Regions from separate parts of the Paenibacillus liaoningensis genome, predicted to be linked through region 3. Evidence: predicted binding sites of a transcription regulator. Region 3 holds the regulator's gene; each other region holds the start of a gene.
The links. Region 3 encodes Rex, which represses fermentation and respiration genes when NADH is low (regulators of the CRP and FNR family bind a similar motif). Its sites were predicted from a motif close to TTGTGAAATATTTCACAA; they were not measured.
Positions count from the first base shown of each region.

Region 1: AC6B99_RS05000 (L-lactate dehydrogenase) is a predicted target of Rex. The motif match lies at 2,653-2,670, and genes of this name have one in related genera.
Region 2: AC6B99_RS18595 (DUF1641 domain-containing protein) is a predicted target of Rex. The motif match lies at 2,051-2,068, and genes of this name have one in related genera.

Region 1 is NZ_JCAALU010000003.1:86,717-91,000, forward strand. It holds gene AC6B99_RS04990 (iron-containing alcohol dehydrogenase) at 25-1,188, opposite strand; gene AC6B99_RS04995 (EamA family transporter) at 1,314-2,381, opposite strand; gene AC6B99_RS05000 (L-lactate dehydrogenase) at 2,782-3,747, shown strand; T-box leader at 3,813-4,050, shown strand; gene argS (arginine--tRNA ligase) at 4,127-4,284, shown strand, end outside.
Region 2 is NZ_JCAALU010000011.1:277,138-281,421, forward strand. It holds gene AC6B99_RS18585 (MmcQ/YjbR family DNA-binding protein) at 1-210, opposite strand, end outside; gene AC6B99_RS18590 (NAD(P)/FAD-dependent oxidoreductase) at 326-1,504, opposite strand; gene AC6B99_RS18595 (DUF1641 domain-containing protein) at 1,536-1,964, opposite strand; gene AC6B99_RS18600 (AI-2E family transporter) at 2,314-3,480, opposite strand; gene AC6B99_RS18605 (substrate-binding domain-containing protein) at 3,512-4,284, opposite strand, start outside.
Region 3 is NZ_JCAALU010000018.1:51,228-55,511, reverse strand. It holds gene AC6B99_RS25965 (hypothetical protein) at 1-35, opposite strand, end outside; gene AC6B99_RS25960 (hypothetical protein) at 182-709, opposite strand; gene AC6B99_RS25955 (amidohydrolase family protein) at 709-2,010, opposite strand; gene AC6B99_RS25950 (redox-sensing transcriptional repressor Rex) at 1,991-2,647, opposite strand; gene dinG (ATP-dependent DNA helicase DinG) at 2,644-4,284, opposite strand, start outside.

The sequences.
Region 1 (4,284 bases), on a different contig from region 3:
TTATAAGAGCTTTGACTTCCTGGCTTACAGGCTCGCCGTCAAGATGCTCTTGACCGCTTCCTTGTCCAGGCTCTTGAAGGAGCCGATTGGGCCGAATACAGTCGCTTCCGCCGCCATCCGGTCAATGTTCTCGCCGCCAATGCCCAGCTCGCCAAGTGTTGCAGGCTCGCCAATGCGCGTAAAGTAGGCGCGTGTCGCTTCAATACCCGCAAGCGCCACTTCCTCATCGGATTTGCCGCTCGGATCGATGTTCCATACCCGTACCGCATATTGCACGAAGCGGTCAATACGCTCTTGATACACATGCTTCATCCAGTTCGGGAAGATGATCGCAAGTCCTGCGCCATGTGCGATATCATAAATCGCACTTACCTCATGCTCGATGCCATGCGACGCCCAGTCCGTCACGACGCCAATCGGCAGCGTGCCGTTGAGCGCAAAGGTGCCGGCAAGCAGCAAATTCGCTCTGGCGTCATAGTCGGAGCCGTTTTCGATTGCTTTTTCACCATTTTCAATGACCGTTTGCAAAATGGATTCTGCAAAGCGCTCCTGCAGCGGCGTATTGGTCGTCAGGGAGAAATATTGCTCGAACACATGCGACATAATGTCGACAATGCCGTTCGCCGTCTGATCCTTCGGCACGGAATATGTCAGCTTCGGATCAAGAATCGAAAATTTCGGATAAACAAGCTTGCTGCCGAGACCGCGTTTTTGCTGCGTTTCCCAGTTGGAAATAACCGCATTGCCGTTCATTTCCGAGCCGGTAGCGGCAAGCGTCAGCACAGTGCCGATAGGCAATGCCTCTTGGATGACTGCTTTGCGGATCGTGAAATCCCACACATCGCCATCATAGAGCGCCCCAGCTGCAATCGCCTTGGAAGCATCCAGCACGCTGCCGCCGCCAACGGCGAGCACGAACTCGATTTTTTCGCTGCGGCAAATGTCGATCCCTTTATTAATTGTCGTTAGACGCGGATTCGGCTCCACGCCAGACAGTTCATGAACGGTTGCGCCAATGCTATTTAATTGGGAAATCACTTCGTCATAAAGCCCCGAACGCTTGATGCTTCCGCCGCCGTATACGAGCAGAACTTTCGTCCCGTATGGCTTGACCAGCTCTCCAAGCTGCTGTACCTTCCCTGCTCCGAATATGAGCTTGGTTGGGTTGTACAATTCAAAATCTTTCATAGTAAGTGAAACCTCCCGTTAAGTAAAATAAGTGAACGGTTGTATTATAACACTTTCACTGAGTTTTCTAAAGTTATAGACGTTTCGTACTTAACTCGCCTGTATTCAGCGCAGGCCGCTTCACATTAGGAGCCATACAAACGCAAGAGCAGGATGCCTGCGAACGCGGTCGAAATCCCGATCGTCTCCAGTTTGGAGAACCGCTCCTTCACAACGAACCGCGTATAAAGCAGCACGATTAGCACATTAAGCGCCGTTACGGCCGACACCAGCCCCGCCTTCCCTACATCAAAGGCCGTCACAATAAACATCATGCCCACTGCATTGGTAATGCCGACTGCCATCCCGACGGAAAACGTGCGGCGGAAGCTCCAGCTGCGTTTGTCTGCTGTGCCTGCCCGGTTGGCTGCCTGAGCTGCCACGCTCACGATTGGCTGAGTGCTTGGACTCGCAGTCCCGTTTCTTGCGCCACTCGTGATACCAGCATTAACCGCACTAACCGTATTAAGAGAATTGAGAGTATTAACAGCGTTAAGAGTAATTGCTGCGGCACCTGCTGCTATCTCCTGCGCTGCTTGGCCTGCTGCCGCAGCAGCAGCACGTACGGAGCGCAGGTCGCGCAGCCACCAAAGCCCAAAGCAGATCGAGCCGCTGCTGAACATGCAGACAAGCGTCGGAAACAACGGCGCATCCATCATCGTCGACCATTTTCCCGACAAATCGTTTCCGGCAAACAGCAGCATCGCCAGTAGCCCCCATTGCGCTCCTTGCAAATTGCCACGGGTAATATCATTGGAATAACGCACCAGCAATATACCCGCAATAATGATAATAAAGGAGCTGAGCTGCGCCATATTGAGCGTCTCGCCCCATACCGCGAAGGCGACAACGACGACAATTGCCGAAGGAAGCGCGGTCAAAATCGCAACAATAGAGGCTTTGCCCACGGCAAAGCCCTTGAACATGCTCGCATTTGCGCCGAAAGAGAGCAGTCCCATCTGCACGCCAATAAGCGATGAAACGGTGAAAGATGTTCCAGTCGCCAGCGTACAAACAAGTGTAATCAGCGCCCCTGAGAAAAATACACCACACAGCAGCGCATTGCGATTAAGCGCCTGCTGGCTCGTCCAATGATACAAAATCCCCCGCAGCCCAAAGCTCGTCGCCGCCAGCAAGGATAATACAAGCCACATGAATTCCATTCCTCCATCTGTGTCTGCCCACATATACTTTCCCTATCATGACAGCTGAAAGTTAGATTGTAAATGTACGAAAATAAGCGGTTTATCTATATTCAACCTTAGGACTTCTGACCTGTACAGTGTGGACAATCCTCCCTGTTCACTTGTGGATAAGTATTGGAGGTGGCGGAAAATACTCCATTTGAACTCTGTTGATAATGTGCATAACTCTGTGGATATGTTGAAAAGCAAAGCTCTATCCGCCATAGGATGGCAGGTCAAAATGTGCATATTTTCACGCTTTTGCTTCCATGTGACATAGACAAACATGGATTGAACATAGCCGTCACATCATGGGCTGGATGCCGCATATAATAGCGTAACGAGGTTACGGTGGAGGAGATGCAAACGGATGGCAAACAAAGCGCGCAAGGTCGCTATTGTAGGAGTCGGTCAGGTCGGTTCAAGCTGCGCGTATGCCTTAATTAACCAGTCGATTTGCGATGAGCTGCTGCTCATTGACCGCACGTTCGACCGGGCCTATGCACAGGCGCTCGATTTGTCGCACAGCATGGACTTTGTCCATGGCCGCACAAAGGTTGCTGCTGGAACGCTGGAGCAGTGCGGGGATGTGGACGTTATCCTTCTCTGCGCTGGGGCGTATCCCGTCGGCAGCGATGATCGGCTTGATGTGCTGCATACGGTGCGCGAGATTTATGAAACGATGATTCCGCGCATTATGAACAGCGGATTCAGCGGAATTTTTGTAGCGGCCGCCAATCCTGTGGATATTGTGACGTATGTCGTGTGGGAGCTGTCCGGCATGCCGCGTTGCCAAGTGATTGGCACCGGAACGTCCATCGACTCCTCGCGGCTCAAGACGCTGCTCTGCGAGCATTTTCCAGTGGATGCCCGCAGCGTGCAGGGCTATGTGCTTGGGGAGCATGGCGAGTCGCAGTTTCCCGCCTGGTCGCATGTGACGGTTGGCGGCAAGCCGCTGCTGCATATTTTGGCCCAGCATCCCGAGCGCTTCGGGCATGTGAAGCTCGGAGCGCTCGCGGAGCAGACCCGCAATGCCGGCTGGGAAATCTATACGCGCAAAGGCTCGACCAGCTTTGGCATCGGCAATGCGCTGGCGCATATTACCCGCTCTATTCTAAACGATGAGCATCGCATTATTGCCGTGTCTGCGATATTAAACGGCGAATATGGCCAGCAGCAAGTATGCGCTGGCGTCCCCGCGATCATCGCCCGCTGCGGGGTTAAGGAAATCGTCGAGCTCAAGCTGACTACGCGGGAGCAGCGGCTGATGGAGCGCTCATGCTCGATTATACGCCAGGCGATTGAGAGCCTGTGCCTCGTAACCGAGAAAGAATAGCTGCAAGCTTGGCCGACTAAAAACGGATTGATTTTTCTGATCGTATCCGATATGATAGCTGTTAATTAACATCAAGGAACGGGAGAGTAACCTACATGGGTGCCATTTCAAGCGAGCCGGGACAGTGGAAGCCGGCAATGGACGATTAGGTGAAGCGCACCCGGGAGATGGCGGCCTGAAACGAGCAATCATGCTAGGGACGTCCGGTTCAGCACCGTTACAACGGCGAGATGCCCCTCTTTGTTTCTGTGCGGAGGCGGCAACAAGAGTGGTACCGCGGGGATAACAGGCCTCGTCTCTTATTTTTAGAGACGGGGCCTTTTTGGCGTGCTGCTCTACTCTGGCCGGAACATTTATTTTAGAGAGGAAGATGATGATGCTGTTAATGGACAAAATCGCGCTGGCATTGGCCAAAGCGCTGGATCTGCCCGAAGCGGATATTCGGCCCTTGCTGGAATATCCGCCCGATGAGGAGCTTGGCGATGTTGCTTTCCCCTGCTTTACTTTGGCCCGCACGATGAAACAAAGCCCCGTTAA
Region 2 (4,284 bases), on a different contig from region 3:
GTTCATATGGTAGCCAGGGATGACCGCCGCATGCTGCTCGCGTAAATTTTCAGCAATGATAGGGTCGCATTTGAGCGATATCGATTTCCGGTCGTCAGAAATCAAGGCAAACATCTTCCCTTCTACTTTCATAACCAGCGCTTCCGGCCCGAAAGGATAATCTTCATAAGCGCCCTTCTTGCCCAGGCAATATTTAATATAATGCTCCATAGCCGTGTCCCCTTTTCTCCTTATCGTACCATCTTCGAGGGAACAAAATAAAGTCCTCGCCCAAACAGCTGCTGCCGTTTAAACGAGGACTTATTATGGTTATTAATGAATTAAATTAGTAAACGAGCGAGAACAAGCCGTTAACATGCGACAGGTAACGAACGTTACTTGCTTCTTTCATCAGGGAAGCTGTAGTGCCTCTCAGACGAAGCTGGCTTGCGCCAACGGTTCCGATTGCATCTTTGCGGCCAAGGCTCGCAAGAACGCCGGAGTTAACGAATGTAAACGATTTTTGTGGCAAGCCTTTGGATTGCGCGAACAGGTTGTAGCCGATTGCTTCGCCCATTTGCCATGCGATTTGTGCACTTGGCGGATATGGACGGCCGTCTGGGCTAAATACAACTGCGTTGTCGCCAGCCAGGTAAACTTCAGGGTGCGAAGTCGATTGCAGGAACTCATTGACTGTAGCGCGGCCACGGTTTACTTCAATACCGCAGTTTGCTACGACAGGGTTGCCTGTAACGCCGCCAGTCCATACGAATGTGTTAGCCACAAGCGTTTGACCGTCTTTCAAAATAACTTGGTTGCCTTTTACTTCTGTAACCGCAATACCCATCAGCAGTTGAACGCCGCGTTTTTCAAGGCTTGCTTTCGCACGGTCAACAAGCTCCACAGGGAAACCAGCCAGAATCGACGGGCCTGCTTCAACATTGTATACCGATACTTCGCTGATGTTAACGCCGTACTGCTCACACCATTTTGGCAGCATGTCGGCAATTTCACCGATCAGCTCAATACCAGTCAGGCCGCCGCCGCCAACAACGATCGTTGCGTCAGCTTTGTCTTTGGATTTTGCATACGCAGCAAGGCGCTCTTGAATGTGCGCGCTCACGCGGTTTGCTTCCTCAACCGATTTCAGCGTCAGGCTGTTCTCTTCAAGGCCTGGGATGCCGAAAAATGCTGTTTCGCCACCAAGAGCGATAACAAGCGTATCGTAGGAAGTTTTTGCACCGCTGGAAAGGTGAACTTGCTTCTGGTCCGGATCAATTTTGTCGACTGTGTCGATAACCAAATTGATGGATTTATCTTTGAACAGCTTCGTCAGCGGCAAAGCAACGTTGTTCTCATGAACGCCGCCAACGGCCAGACGATGCAATTCCGTTACGATTTGGTGCGATGGAATACGGTTAACAACGGTAATGCTTGCTTCCTCGGGGGACATATATTTGCGAGTTGTCAATGCGCTCAGCAAACCGCCATAACCGCCACCCAAAATCAAAATATGCTTAGACATACTGATCCTCCGTTCTCATTCTGATCCGATCTTAACGCTGTTTGTTGCGCTCTGCCAATACATCCAAGAACGATTGCGCGAAACGCAATGTTTGTTGGACCTGAGGATCTTTCAGCATTTTGAGAATGCCGAACAGACCGATTGTCGTAGGCTCTGCATGTGCACGATCATTAGCTTCTACAGCAGCCGATGCAATGCCTTTTGCTTTGTCCGTAATTGGCTTAACGAATTCTTCGATACCATGCTTCATGTCGCCCATAAGCACTTGGTCATTCGCTACAGTTGTTGCCACATCATAAGCTTTGGTCATCAAAGTAACCATTTCAGCAAGCTTAGGCAAGCTTTCTACCAGCTGATTCAGCGAGCTTTGGATTTCCGGTTTAAGCAATTGCTCCAGAACGTCCAGTTCACTACGTACAGATCCCGTCTGTACTTCTTGCTCTGTTAATGTTTCCGACATACGAAAAATGCCTCCCTTGCGTTGATTGTTGCATGATTAGTTAAACGCCGTTACAACTGCAAGCCGCCTCTGAAAAAAACCTGAAATTGTGAAATGTTTCACAATAAGGATGCATCATTAGAGGGACTTGACCACACTCATGTTCATTTTATTCCTTTGCGACAAAAACTGCAATTACAACTTTTAGTTACTTTTGAAAAGTTCAAACGCAAACGGCATTGCAGCCCCTTGAAGGCACTGCCGTTACGCGTTGAAATAGAGGAAAATGTTATGCAGCCAGATTATACTTCCTTATATTTTAATAAAAAGACTGCTTTTGCAAGCAGCCCTTCGTTTTATAATGCTTATATTATAGCTTAAAATCATTATCCGCATTCACTTCCTCCGCTGCGTAGAGCGGCGAACGGGCCTGCAGCCAGTGGAAGAAATTCGTCGCAATAACTTTCAGCACCGCATAACCTGGAACGGCTAAAATAATGCCCGCCAATCCAAACAAATTTCCAGCGGTCAAAATGACGAAAATAATCGTAATGGGATGAATATGCATGCTTTTCCCCATAATTTGCGGGGAGATAAACTTCCCTTCGATAAGCTGGACAATCGTCCAGATCACAAGCATTTTCAGCAGCATGACGGGTGAGGTTACCATCGCAACAATGAGCGCTGGCGTAATCGCGATAGCTGGGCCCAGATACGGAATGATGGCTGTACATGCGGCAATCAGCGCCAGCACCAGCGAATATTCAAGCCCAATGATCAAATAACCAATATATAGCAGCACCCCAATGCAGAAGCTTACAATAATCTGGCCTCTTATGTAACTGCTGATTTGGCCGTTCATTTCGCCCATAATGCGCTTCGTGTGCGCTCTCATGTTCATTGGCAGTATAGCCGCAATATAATCCGGCAGCCTTTTGCCATCTTTTAATAGGTAGAAAAGAATAAATGGCAGCGTAATGACGGCAAGCACGACATCTTTAAGCGCCCCCACGAATGAACCTAAACTTTGCCATACCCCATTCAGCAGCTCCGTCGCCCGCTTCGTAATATTGCCGCTCAAATCCGAAGGGTTAACATTGAGCCACCGCTCAATATCCCGCAGGTCTCCGCTGTGCATCAGCTCATCAAACTTCGTTCGCAGCTGATCCCCATAGCCCGGCAAATTATCGACCAGACTGACGATCTGTGTAGTTACAAGCGGAATGACCACCGTCAGCAAAATCGTAAGCAGCCCTAAAATAACCGCAAAAATCACAAAGATGGAATAAATACGCGGAGCCTTCTTCGTCTCCAAATAATCTACAATCGGATTCAGCAAATAATAAGCTACACCCGCCAAAATAATCGGCAGCAGCACCGTCTTGAACAATACAGCGAGCGGCGTGAACACGTAGGAGATTTTGCTCATGACAAAAATATTCAGACTAACCAGGAGCAGCACGAGCAAAAATATGACGAATTTATTATTTAAAATAAACTGTACAAACCGTTCTTTTCCTGTTTTAAAATGGTCCATCCGCTGTTCCTTCTTCCTGCTTATGATGTTCTCAGCTTTCTGCAACGATTTCCCCTGTACGGGTCAAGTCATACCCTTCGATGGCTCCCAGTTCCTGCTTGAAGCTTTGCGACCGTAAAATGCGAATGACCGCATTAATGAATAGTTGATTGTCCGGCTTCTTCAGCATAACCAGGTCGTATTGCTCCTGAACGAGTGGTATATAGGTAAGGCGGGAGACGATCGCTGCAGCCCTCTCCGTTCCAATACCCACATCAGCCTCGCCTGACGCAACCTGCGCCGCTACTGCAAGATGGTTCGTCTGCTCCTGGTCATAGCCTAGTATTGAAGCTGCCGGAATACCGTGCAATCGAAGCTGCTCATCCAGCAGCACGCGCGCACCGGCCCCACGCTCCCGATTAATGAGGCGAAGTCCTGGCTTCGCCAAATCGGCCCAGCTTGCCAGCTTTAGCGGATTGCCCTGCTGCACGAACAAGCCTGCGCTCCTCGTCAGCATATGAACAACGATATAAGGTGCCCCAATCAATAGTTTACGAATATAGGGAACGTTATATTCCCCTGTATCGCCATCCAGCAAATGCGTGCTGACGATGTCTGATTCTCCTCTATACATCGATATCAGGCTGTCCATGCTGCCGACATAGGAGCGCAGCGGGCGCAAGCCAGGTCCCTCCCGCTCCATATGCTTGGCCAAAATATCCAGGCTCATATCTTGTCCGGTAATGACGATCGGGCGTCCCCCGCCAGCTGTTGACAAGGCAGCGTTTCGGTCCGATAAATCCAGCGCGTTCGCGTATGGAGACC
Region 3 (4,284 bases):
GTTAGCAAAATCGGCATAATCTTGAGTTTGAACATCGTAAAAATCCCCCTCTCAAAATGACGGTGATATACCAAACGCATATCCACTCCGATACACGAAAGTATATCACATCGCCTGTTGAATAAGGGGGTGTAATAATAGCCAGCAATTCCAACTGTTACAGCTAAGGCATCCATTACAGCTAGGACGCCTTGTCACCTACTAAACTATATTTCTTCAAAAATGCGCCATCGCGGAACGAATAATACGCATAATAATATTTCGTTATCGCTTCATCACGGCTATAAAAAATTTCCCATACCGGCTCGCCGTTCAGCAAACCCGGCTGTGTTCTTTTAATATCCGCATCCGGCTCGCTGCCCAGTAAAGCAGTATCCGCCTGCTCTTGAGTAATATGCTCGGTCGCTTTCACCGTGAGCACAGGACCTTCCGCTGTCGTTAGAAATACATAAACGTCTTGTTCATCAGCCGTATTCCCTTTTACAACCCAGGAAATGCCATCCCACACCTGCTTCGTCATCCCGGTGACTTCCGTCAACTGCGCGGCTTCAATAGCATGCGCTTTAATAGGGGCTTCCTCTGCCCATAAATCCTTATGCACAGTTCGGTAATAAACAATCGTAACGGTCAGCAATGCGATAACAAAAATAACTGAAATAAAGACAGCCCGTTTTACCGTCCAAAACGGCTTTCTCGTTCTCGCCCGCATTATGCCTTCAACAGCCTCTCGAAGCTCGCCTGAGCATCGTGACGAATTTTCTCCTCATCAAGCAGCGTGCATTCGCCATCCCGTACAACTTGGCGGCCGTCCACCCATACATGCTTAACGTCGCGGCCAGAGCCGGCATATACCAAATGGGACACAATATCCGTCTGTGGATAAAAATGCGGCTGTTCAATATCGATCGCGATGAAGTCAGCCTTCATGCCAACGCGCAGGCGGCCAATGGAATCCTCCTGCCAAATGGAGCGAGCGCCGTATACCGTTCCCATACGCAAAGCTTCAATGGCTGGCACAACCGTAGGATCGCCAGAAACACCTTTATGCAGCAAAGCCGCAAGATTGATTTCCTTGAATAGATCAAGATTGTTGTTGCTCGCCGCGCTGTCCGTGCCTAATGATACAGTTACACCTGCGCGAAGCAAAGCAGGCACGCGGGCAATGCCGCTTGCCAGCTTGAGGTTGCTGACCGGGTTATGCGATACGGCTACTTTGCGTTCAGCCAGCAGCGCAATTTCCTCGTCATTCAAATGCACCGCATGAGCAACGAGCGCCGGACGCGAGAAGAAGCCTAAATTGTCGAGATGCTGAACGGGACGAACGCCATAATCGCGAACGTTCTGCTCTACTTCGGCAATCGATTCTGACATATGCGTATGCAGTGGCAAATCATAATCATGAGCGGCCTGAACAAATTTCTCAATATAATCTGGCGGGCATGTATAAGGCGCATGCGGCGAAATCATCGTCGTAATCCGGCCATCGGCCTTGCCGTTCCAATCGCGTGCGAAAGCAATCGCTTCCGCCAGCTTAGCTTGCTGTACATCCTCCGGGCAAAGGCCGATGACGCCGCGCGTCAGACAGCCGCGAATGCCGGACTGTTCAACAACTTCGGCCAGCTGGTCCATGCGGTCATACATATCCACGAAAGCTGTCGTACCGGATTTAAGCATTTCCACCACGGCAAGCGCGCTGCCCGCACGGGTATCAAGGTCGATGTATTTGCCTTCCATCGGCCACATTTTTTGCTCCAGCCATACTTGCAGGTTTTGATCATCGGAATAGCCGCGCAGCAAAGTCATAGCCGCATGTCCATGCGTGTTTACTAGACCCGGCATAAAAGCAAGCTTGCTGCCATCCAGCTTTTGCACATCGGCTTGCAGCCCAGTTGGAGCTTCTGCTCCGATATATGTAATGCGATCATCGGTTACAACCATATGCCCTTGCAGCACATGCTCGCCATCCTCCATCGTTACAAAACGTCCATTTTCAATCCAAATTTGGCTCATTTTCGTCATCCCTTTCCCTCTCCAAGTAATAGGCCAGACTTAGCAGCTCTTTCGTAAAGTCAGCATGATGTATGCGAATTTCCTCAGGTACCTTCAATATCGCTGGGGCAAAATTAAGCAAGCCTTCAATGCCGGCGTCAATAAATTGATTAGCAACGTTTTGCGCTTCAAATCCGGGAACGGTTATAATGCCGATCCGGATATTGTTTTCCTCCACCGTTTGTTTCAGCATATCCATCGGCATAACGGTCAAATTATTAATTTGCGAGCCGATTTTAGATGGATGCACATCAAACACCGCGATGATTTTCATATTGTCTTTGGAGTATTTATTATAATTGCACAGCGCATGGCCTAAATTACCAGCTCCGACAAGGGCGACATTTATCGTCTGATCAAGCTTGAGAATTTGGCGGATTTTTTCAATTAAATACGTCACATCATAGCCGATGCCCTTACGGCCAAAATCGCCGAAATACGCCAAGTCCTTGCGGATTTGCGCCGGATTCAAATCCAGCTTGACGCCAAGCTCCTGGGACGAAACGGTCTGCACCTCCCGGTTGTTCAGCTCGTTCAGCACTTGCAGGTAAATGGGGAGGCGTCTTACGACGGCCTCCGATATTTTCGTCTGCTTCACCCGTTCTCCTCCTCCCTCTCGGCACCAAGCCATTCTTTCATTCTCGGTACAATTTGCTCTATATGCATATGCTCAATTTTCGGGCCAGGCAAGGAATACAGAAAATGCTTGCCATAATACGTTTCAATCACTCGCGTATCATAAATAATGACAATGCCTTTATCCTTCGCCGTTCGCACGAGCCTGCCGAATCCCTGCTTGAAGCGAATAACCGCTTGCGGAATTGACAGCTTCATAAATGGATTTTGCTTTTGGCGCTGCAGCAATTCCGACTTCGCTTCCAGCAGCGGATGATTGGGCGGTTGGAACGGCAATCGGACGATGGCAAGGCAAGTCAAGGCTTCGCCTGGAATATCAACGCCTTCCCAAAAGCTGCTTGTACCAAGCAGTACGGACTCTGGCTGCTGCAAAAAACGCCGCGTCAGCTTCGTACGATTGCCGCTGTCGATGCCTTGGCCCAGCACTTGAAGGCTGGTGGCCGCGAGCGCCGCTTTAAGCGGGTCATATACCTGCTTGAGCATTCGGTAAGAGGTGAACAGCACCAGCATTCTGCCATTGGTCTGCTGCACTGCATCTGCCAAAGAAGAGACGAGCATTGAAATAAATGCGGGCTCGCCCGCCGAGCCTTTAAGAACAGGGAAATTGCGCGGAATAATGACGAGCGCCTGCTCCCGGTAATTAAACGGCGATGCCAGCTGCACGGTGCGCAATCTGCCCGCCTCTTCAAAGCCGCTAAGTCCAAGCTGCTCTTCGGCGAACTGGAATGACTTTTGCACCGAAAGGGTGGCTGACGTTAAAATAATGCTGTCCTTCACATCAAATAAATACTGCTGAAGCTGGCTGCTCACATCAATCGGCACCGCATAAAGATGCAGCGAGCGATGCTTGTAGGTCATGTTGGCTTCCAGCCAGAATACGTCAGTCGTCTGATCGACTTTCATAAAGCTGCGCAGATCATCCTTAACTCTCGTCAAATCGCGCAAAACGCCATTCAGATCCGTTACAAGCGCCTGTACGGCCAGCTCATCGATGCGGTCTTTAATTTCCTCGGACATTTTCTCAGCTGTCTTCAGCACGCGAATGAGCTCCGTATGAATATTGGTCTCTTCGGCGAGCACTTCGGACCAGCCTTCCGGCAGGCTATCGCCTCGCAGACGATAAACGGATTGATTGTTTTCACCCATCGCGTCAGGAGAAGCTTGCACAAAGCTGTACAGCATTTCAAACAGCCTCTCCCAATGCTCCTTCACTTCCGTGAAGGTCGGGATAATGGTGTCAATCGTTTCAAGCCAGCCTTGAACCCGCTCATCGCTTTCCTGCTGAAGATGAATGCGCAACGATGGCAGCAAGCCGGAACGACTATCCTTGAACATCCGCGTAATCGCATTCGTTATCGAATAATAGCCGAGCTGCATGCCTAAATGCTTGCTGGCTACTTCCTCCACATGATGTGCTTCATCGACAATCAAATGGCTGTAAGTCGGCAGCAGCCGATGATCCGCTTGAATGTCTGTAAACAGCATGGAGTGATTCGTAATGCACACATCGGCAATATTAGCTTCATGCTTAGCACGATGGTAATAGCAGCGTTTGAACCAAGGACAAGCCCGGTTCAGACAGGAATCTGCATCACTGGC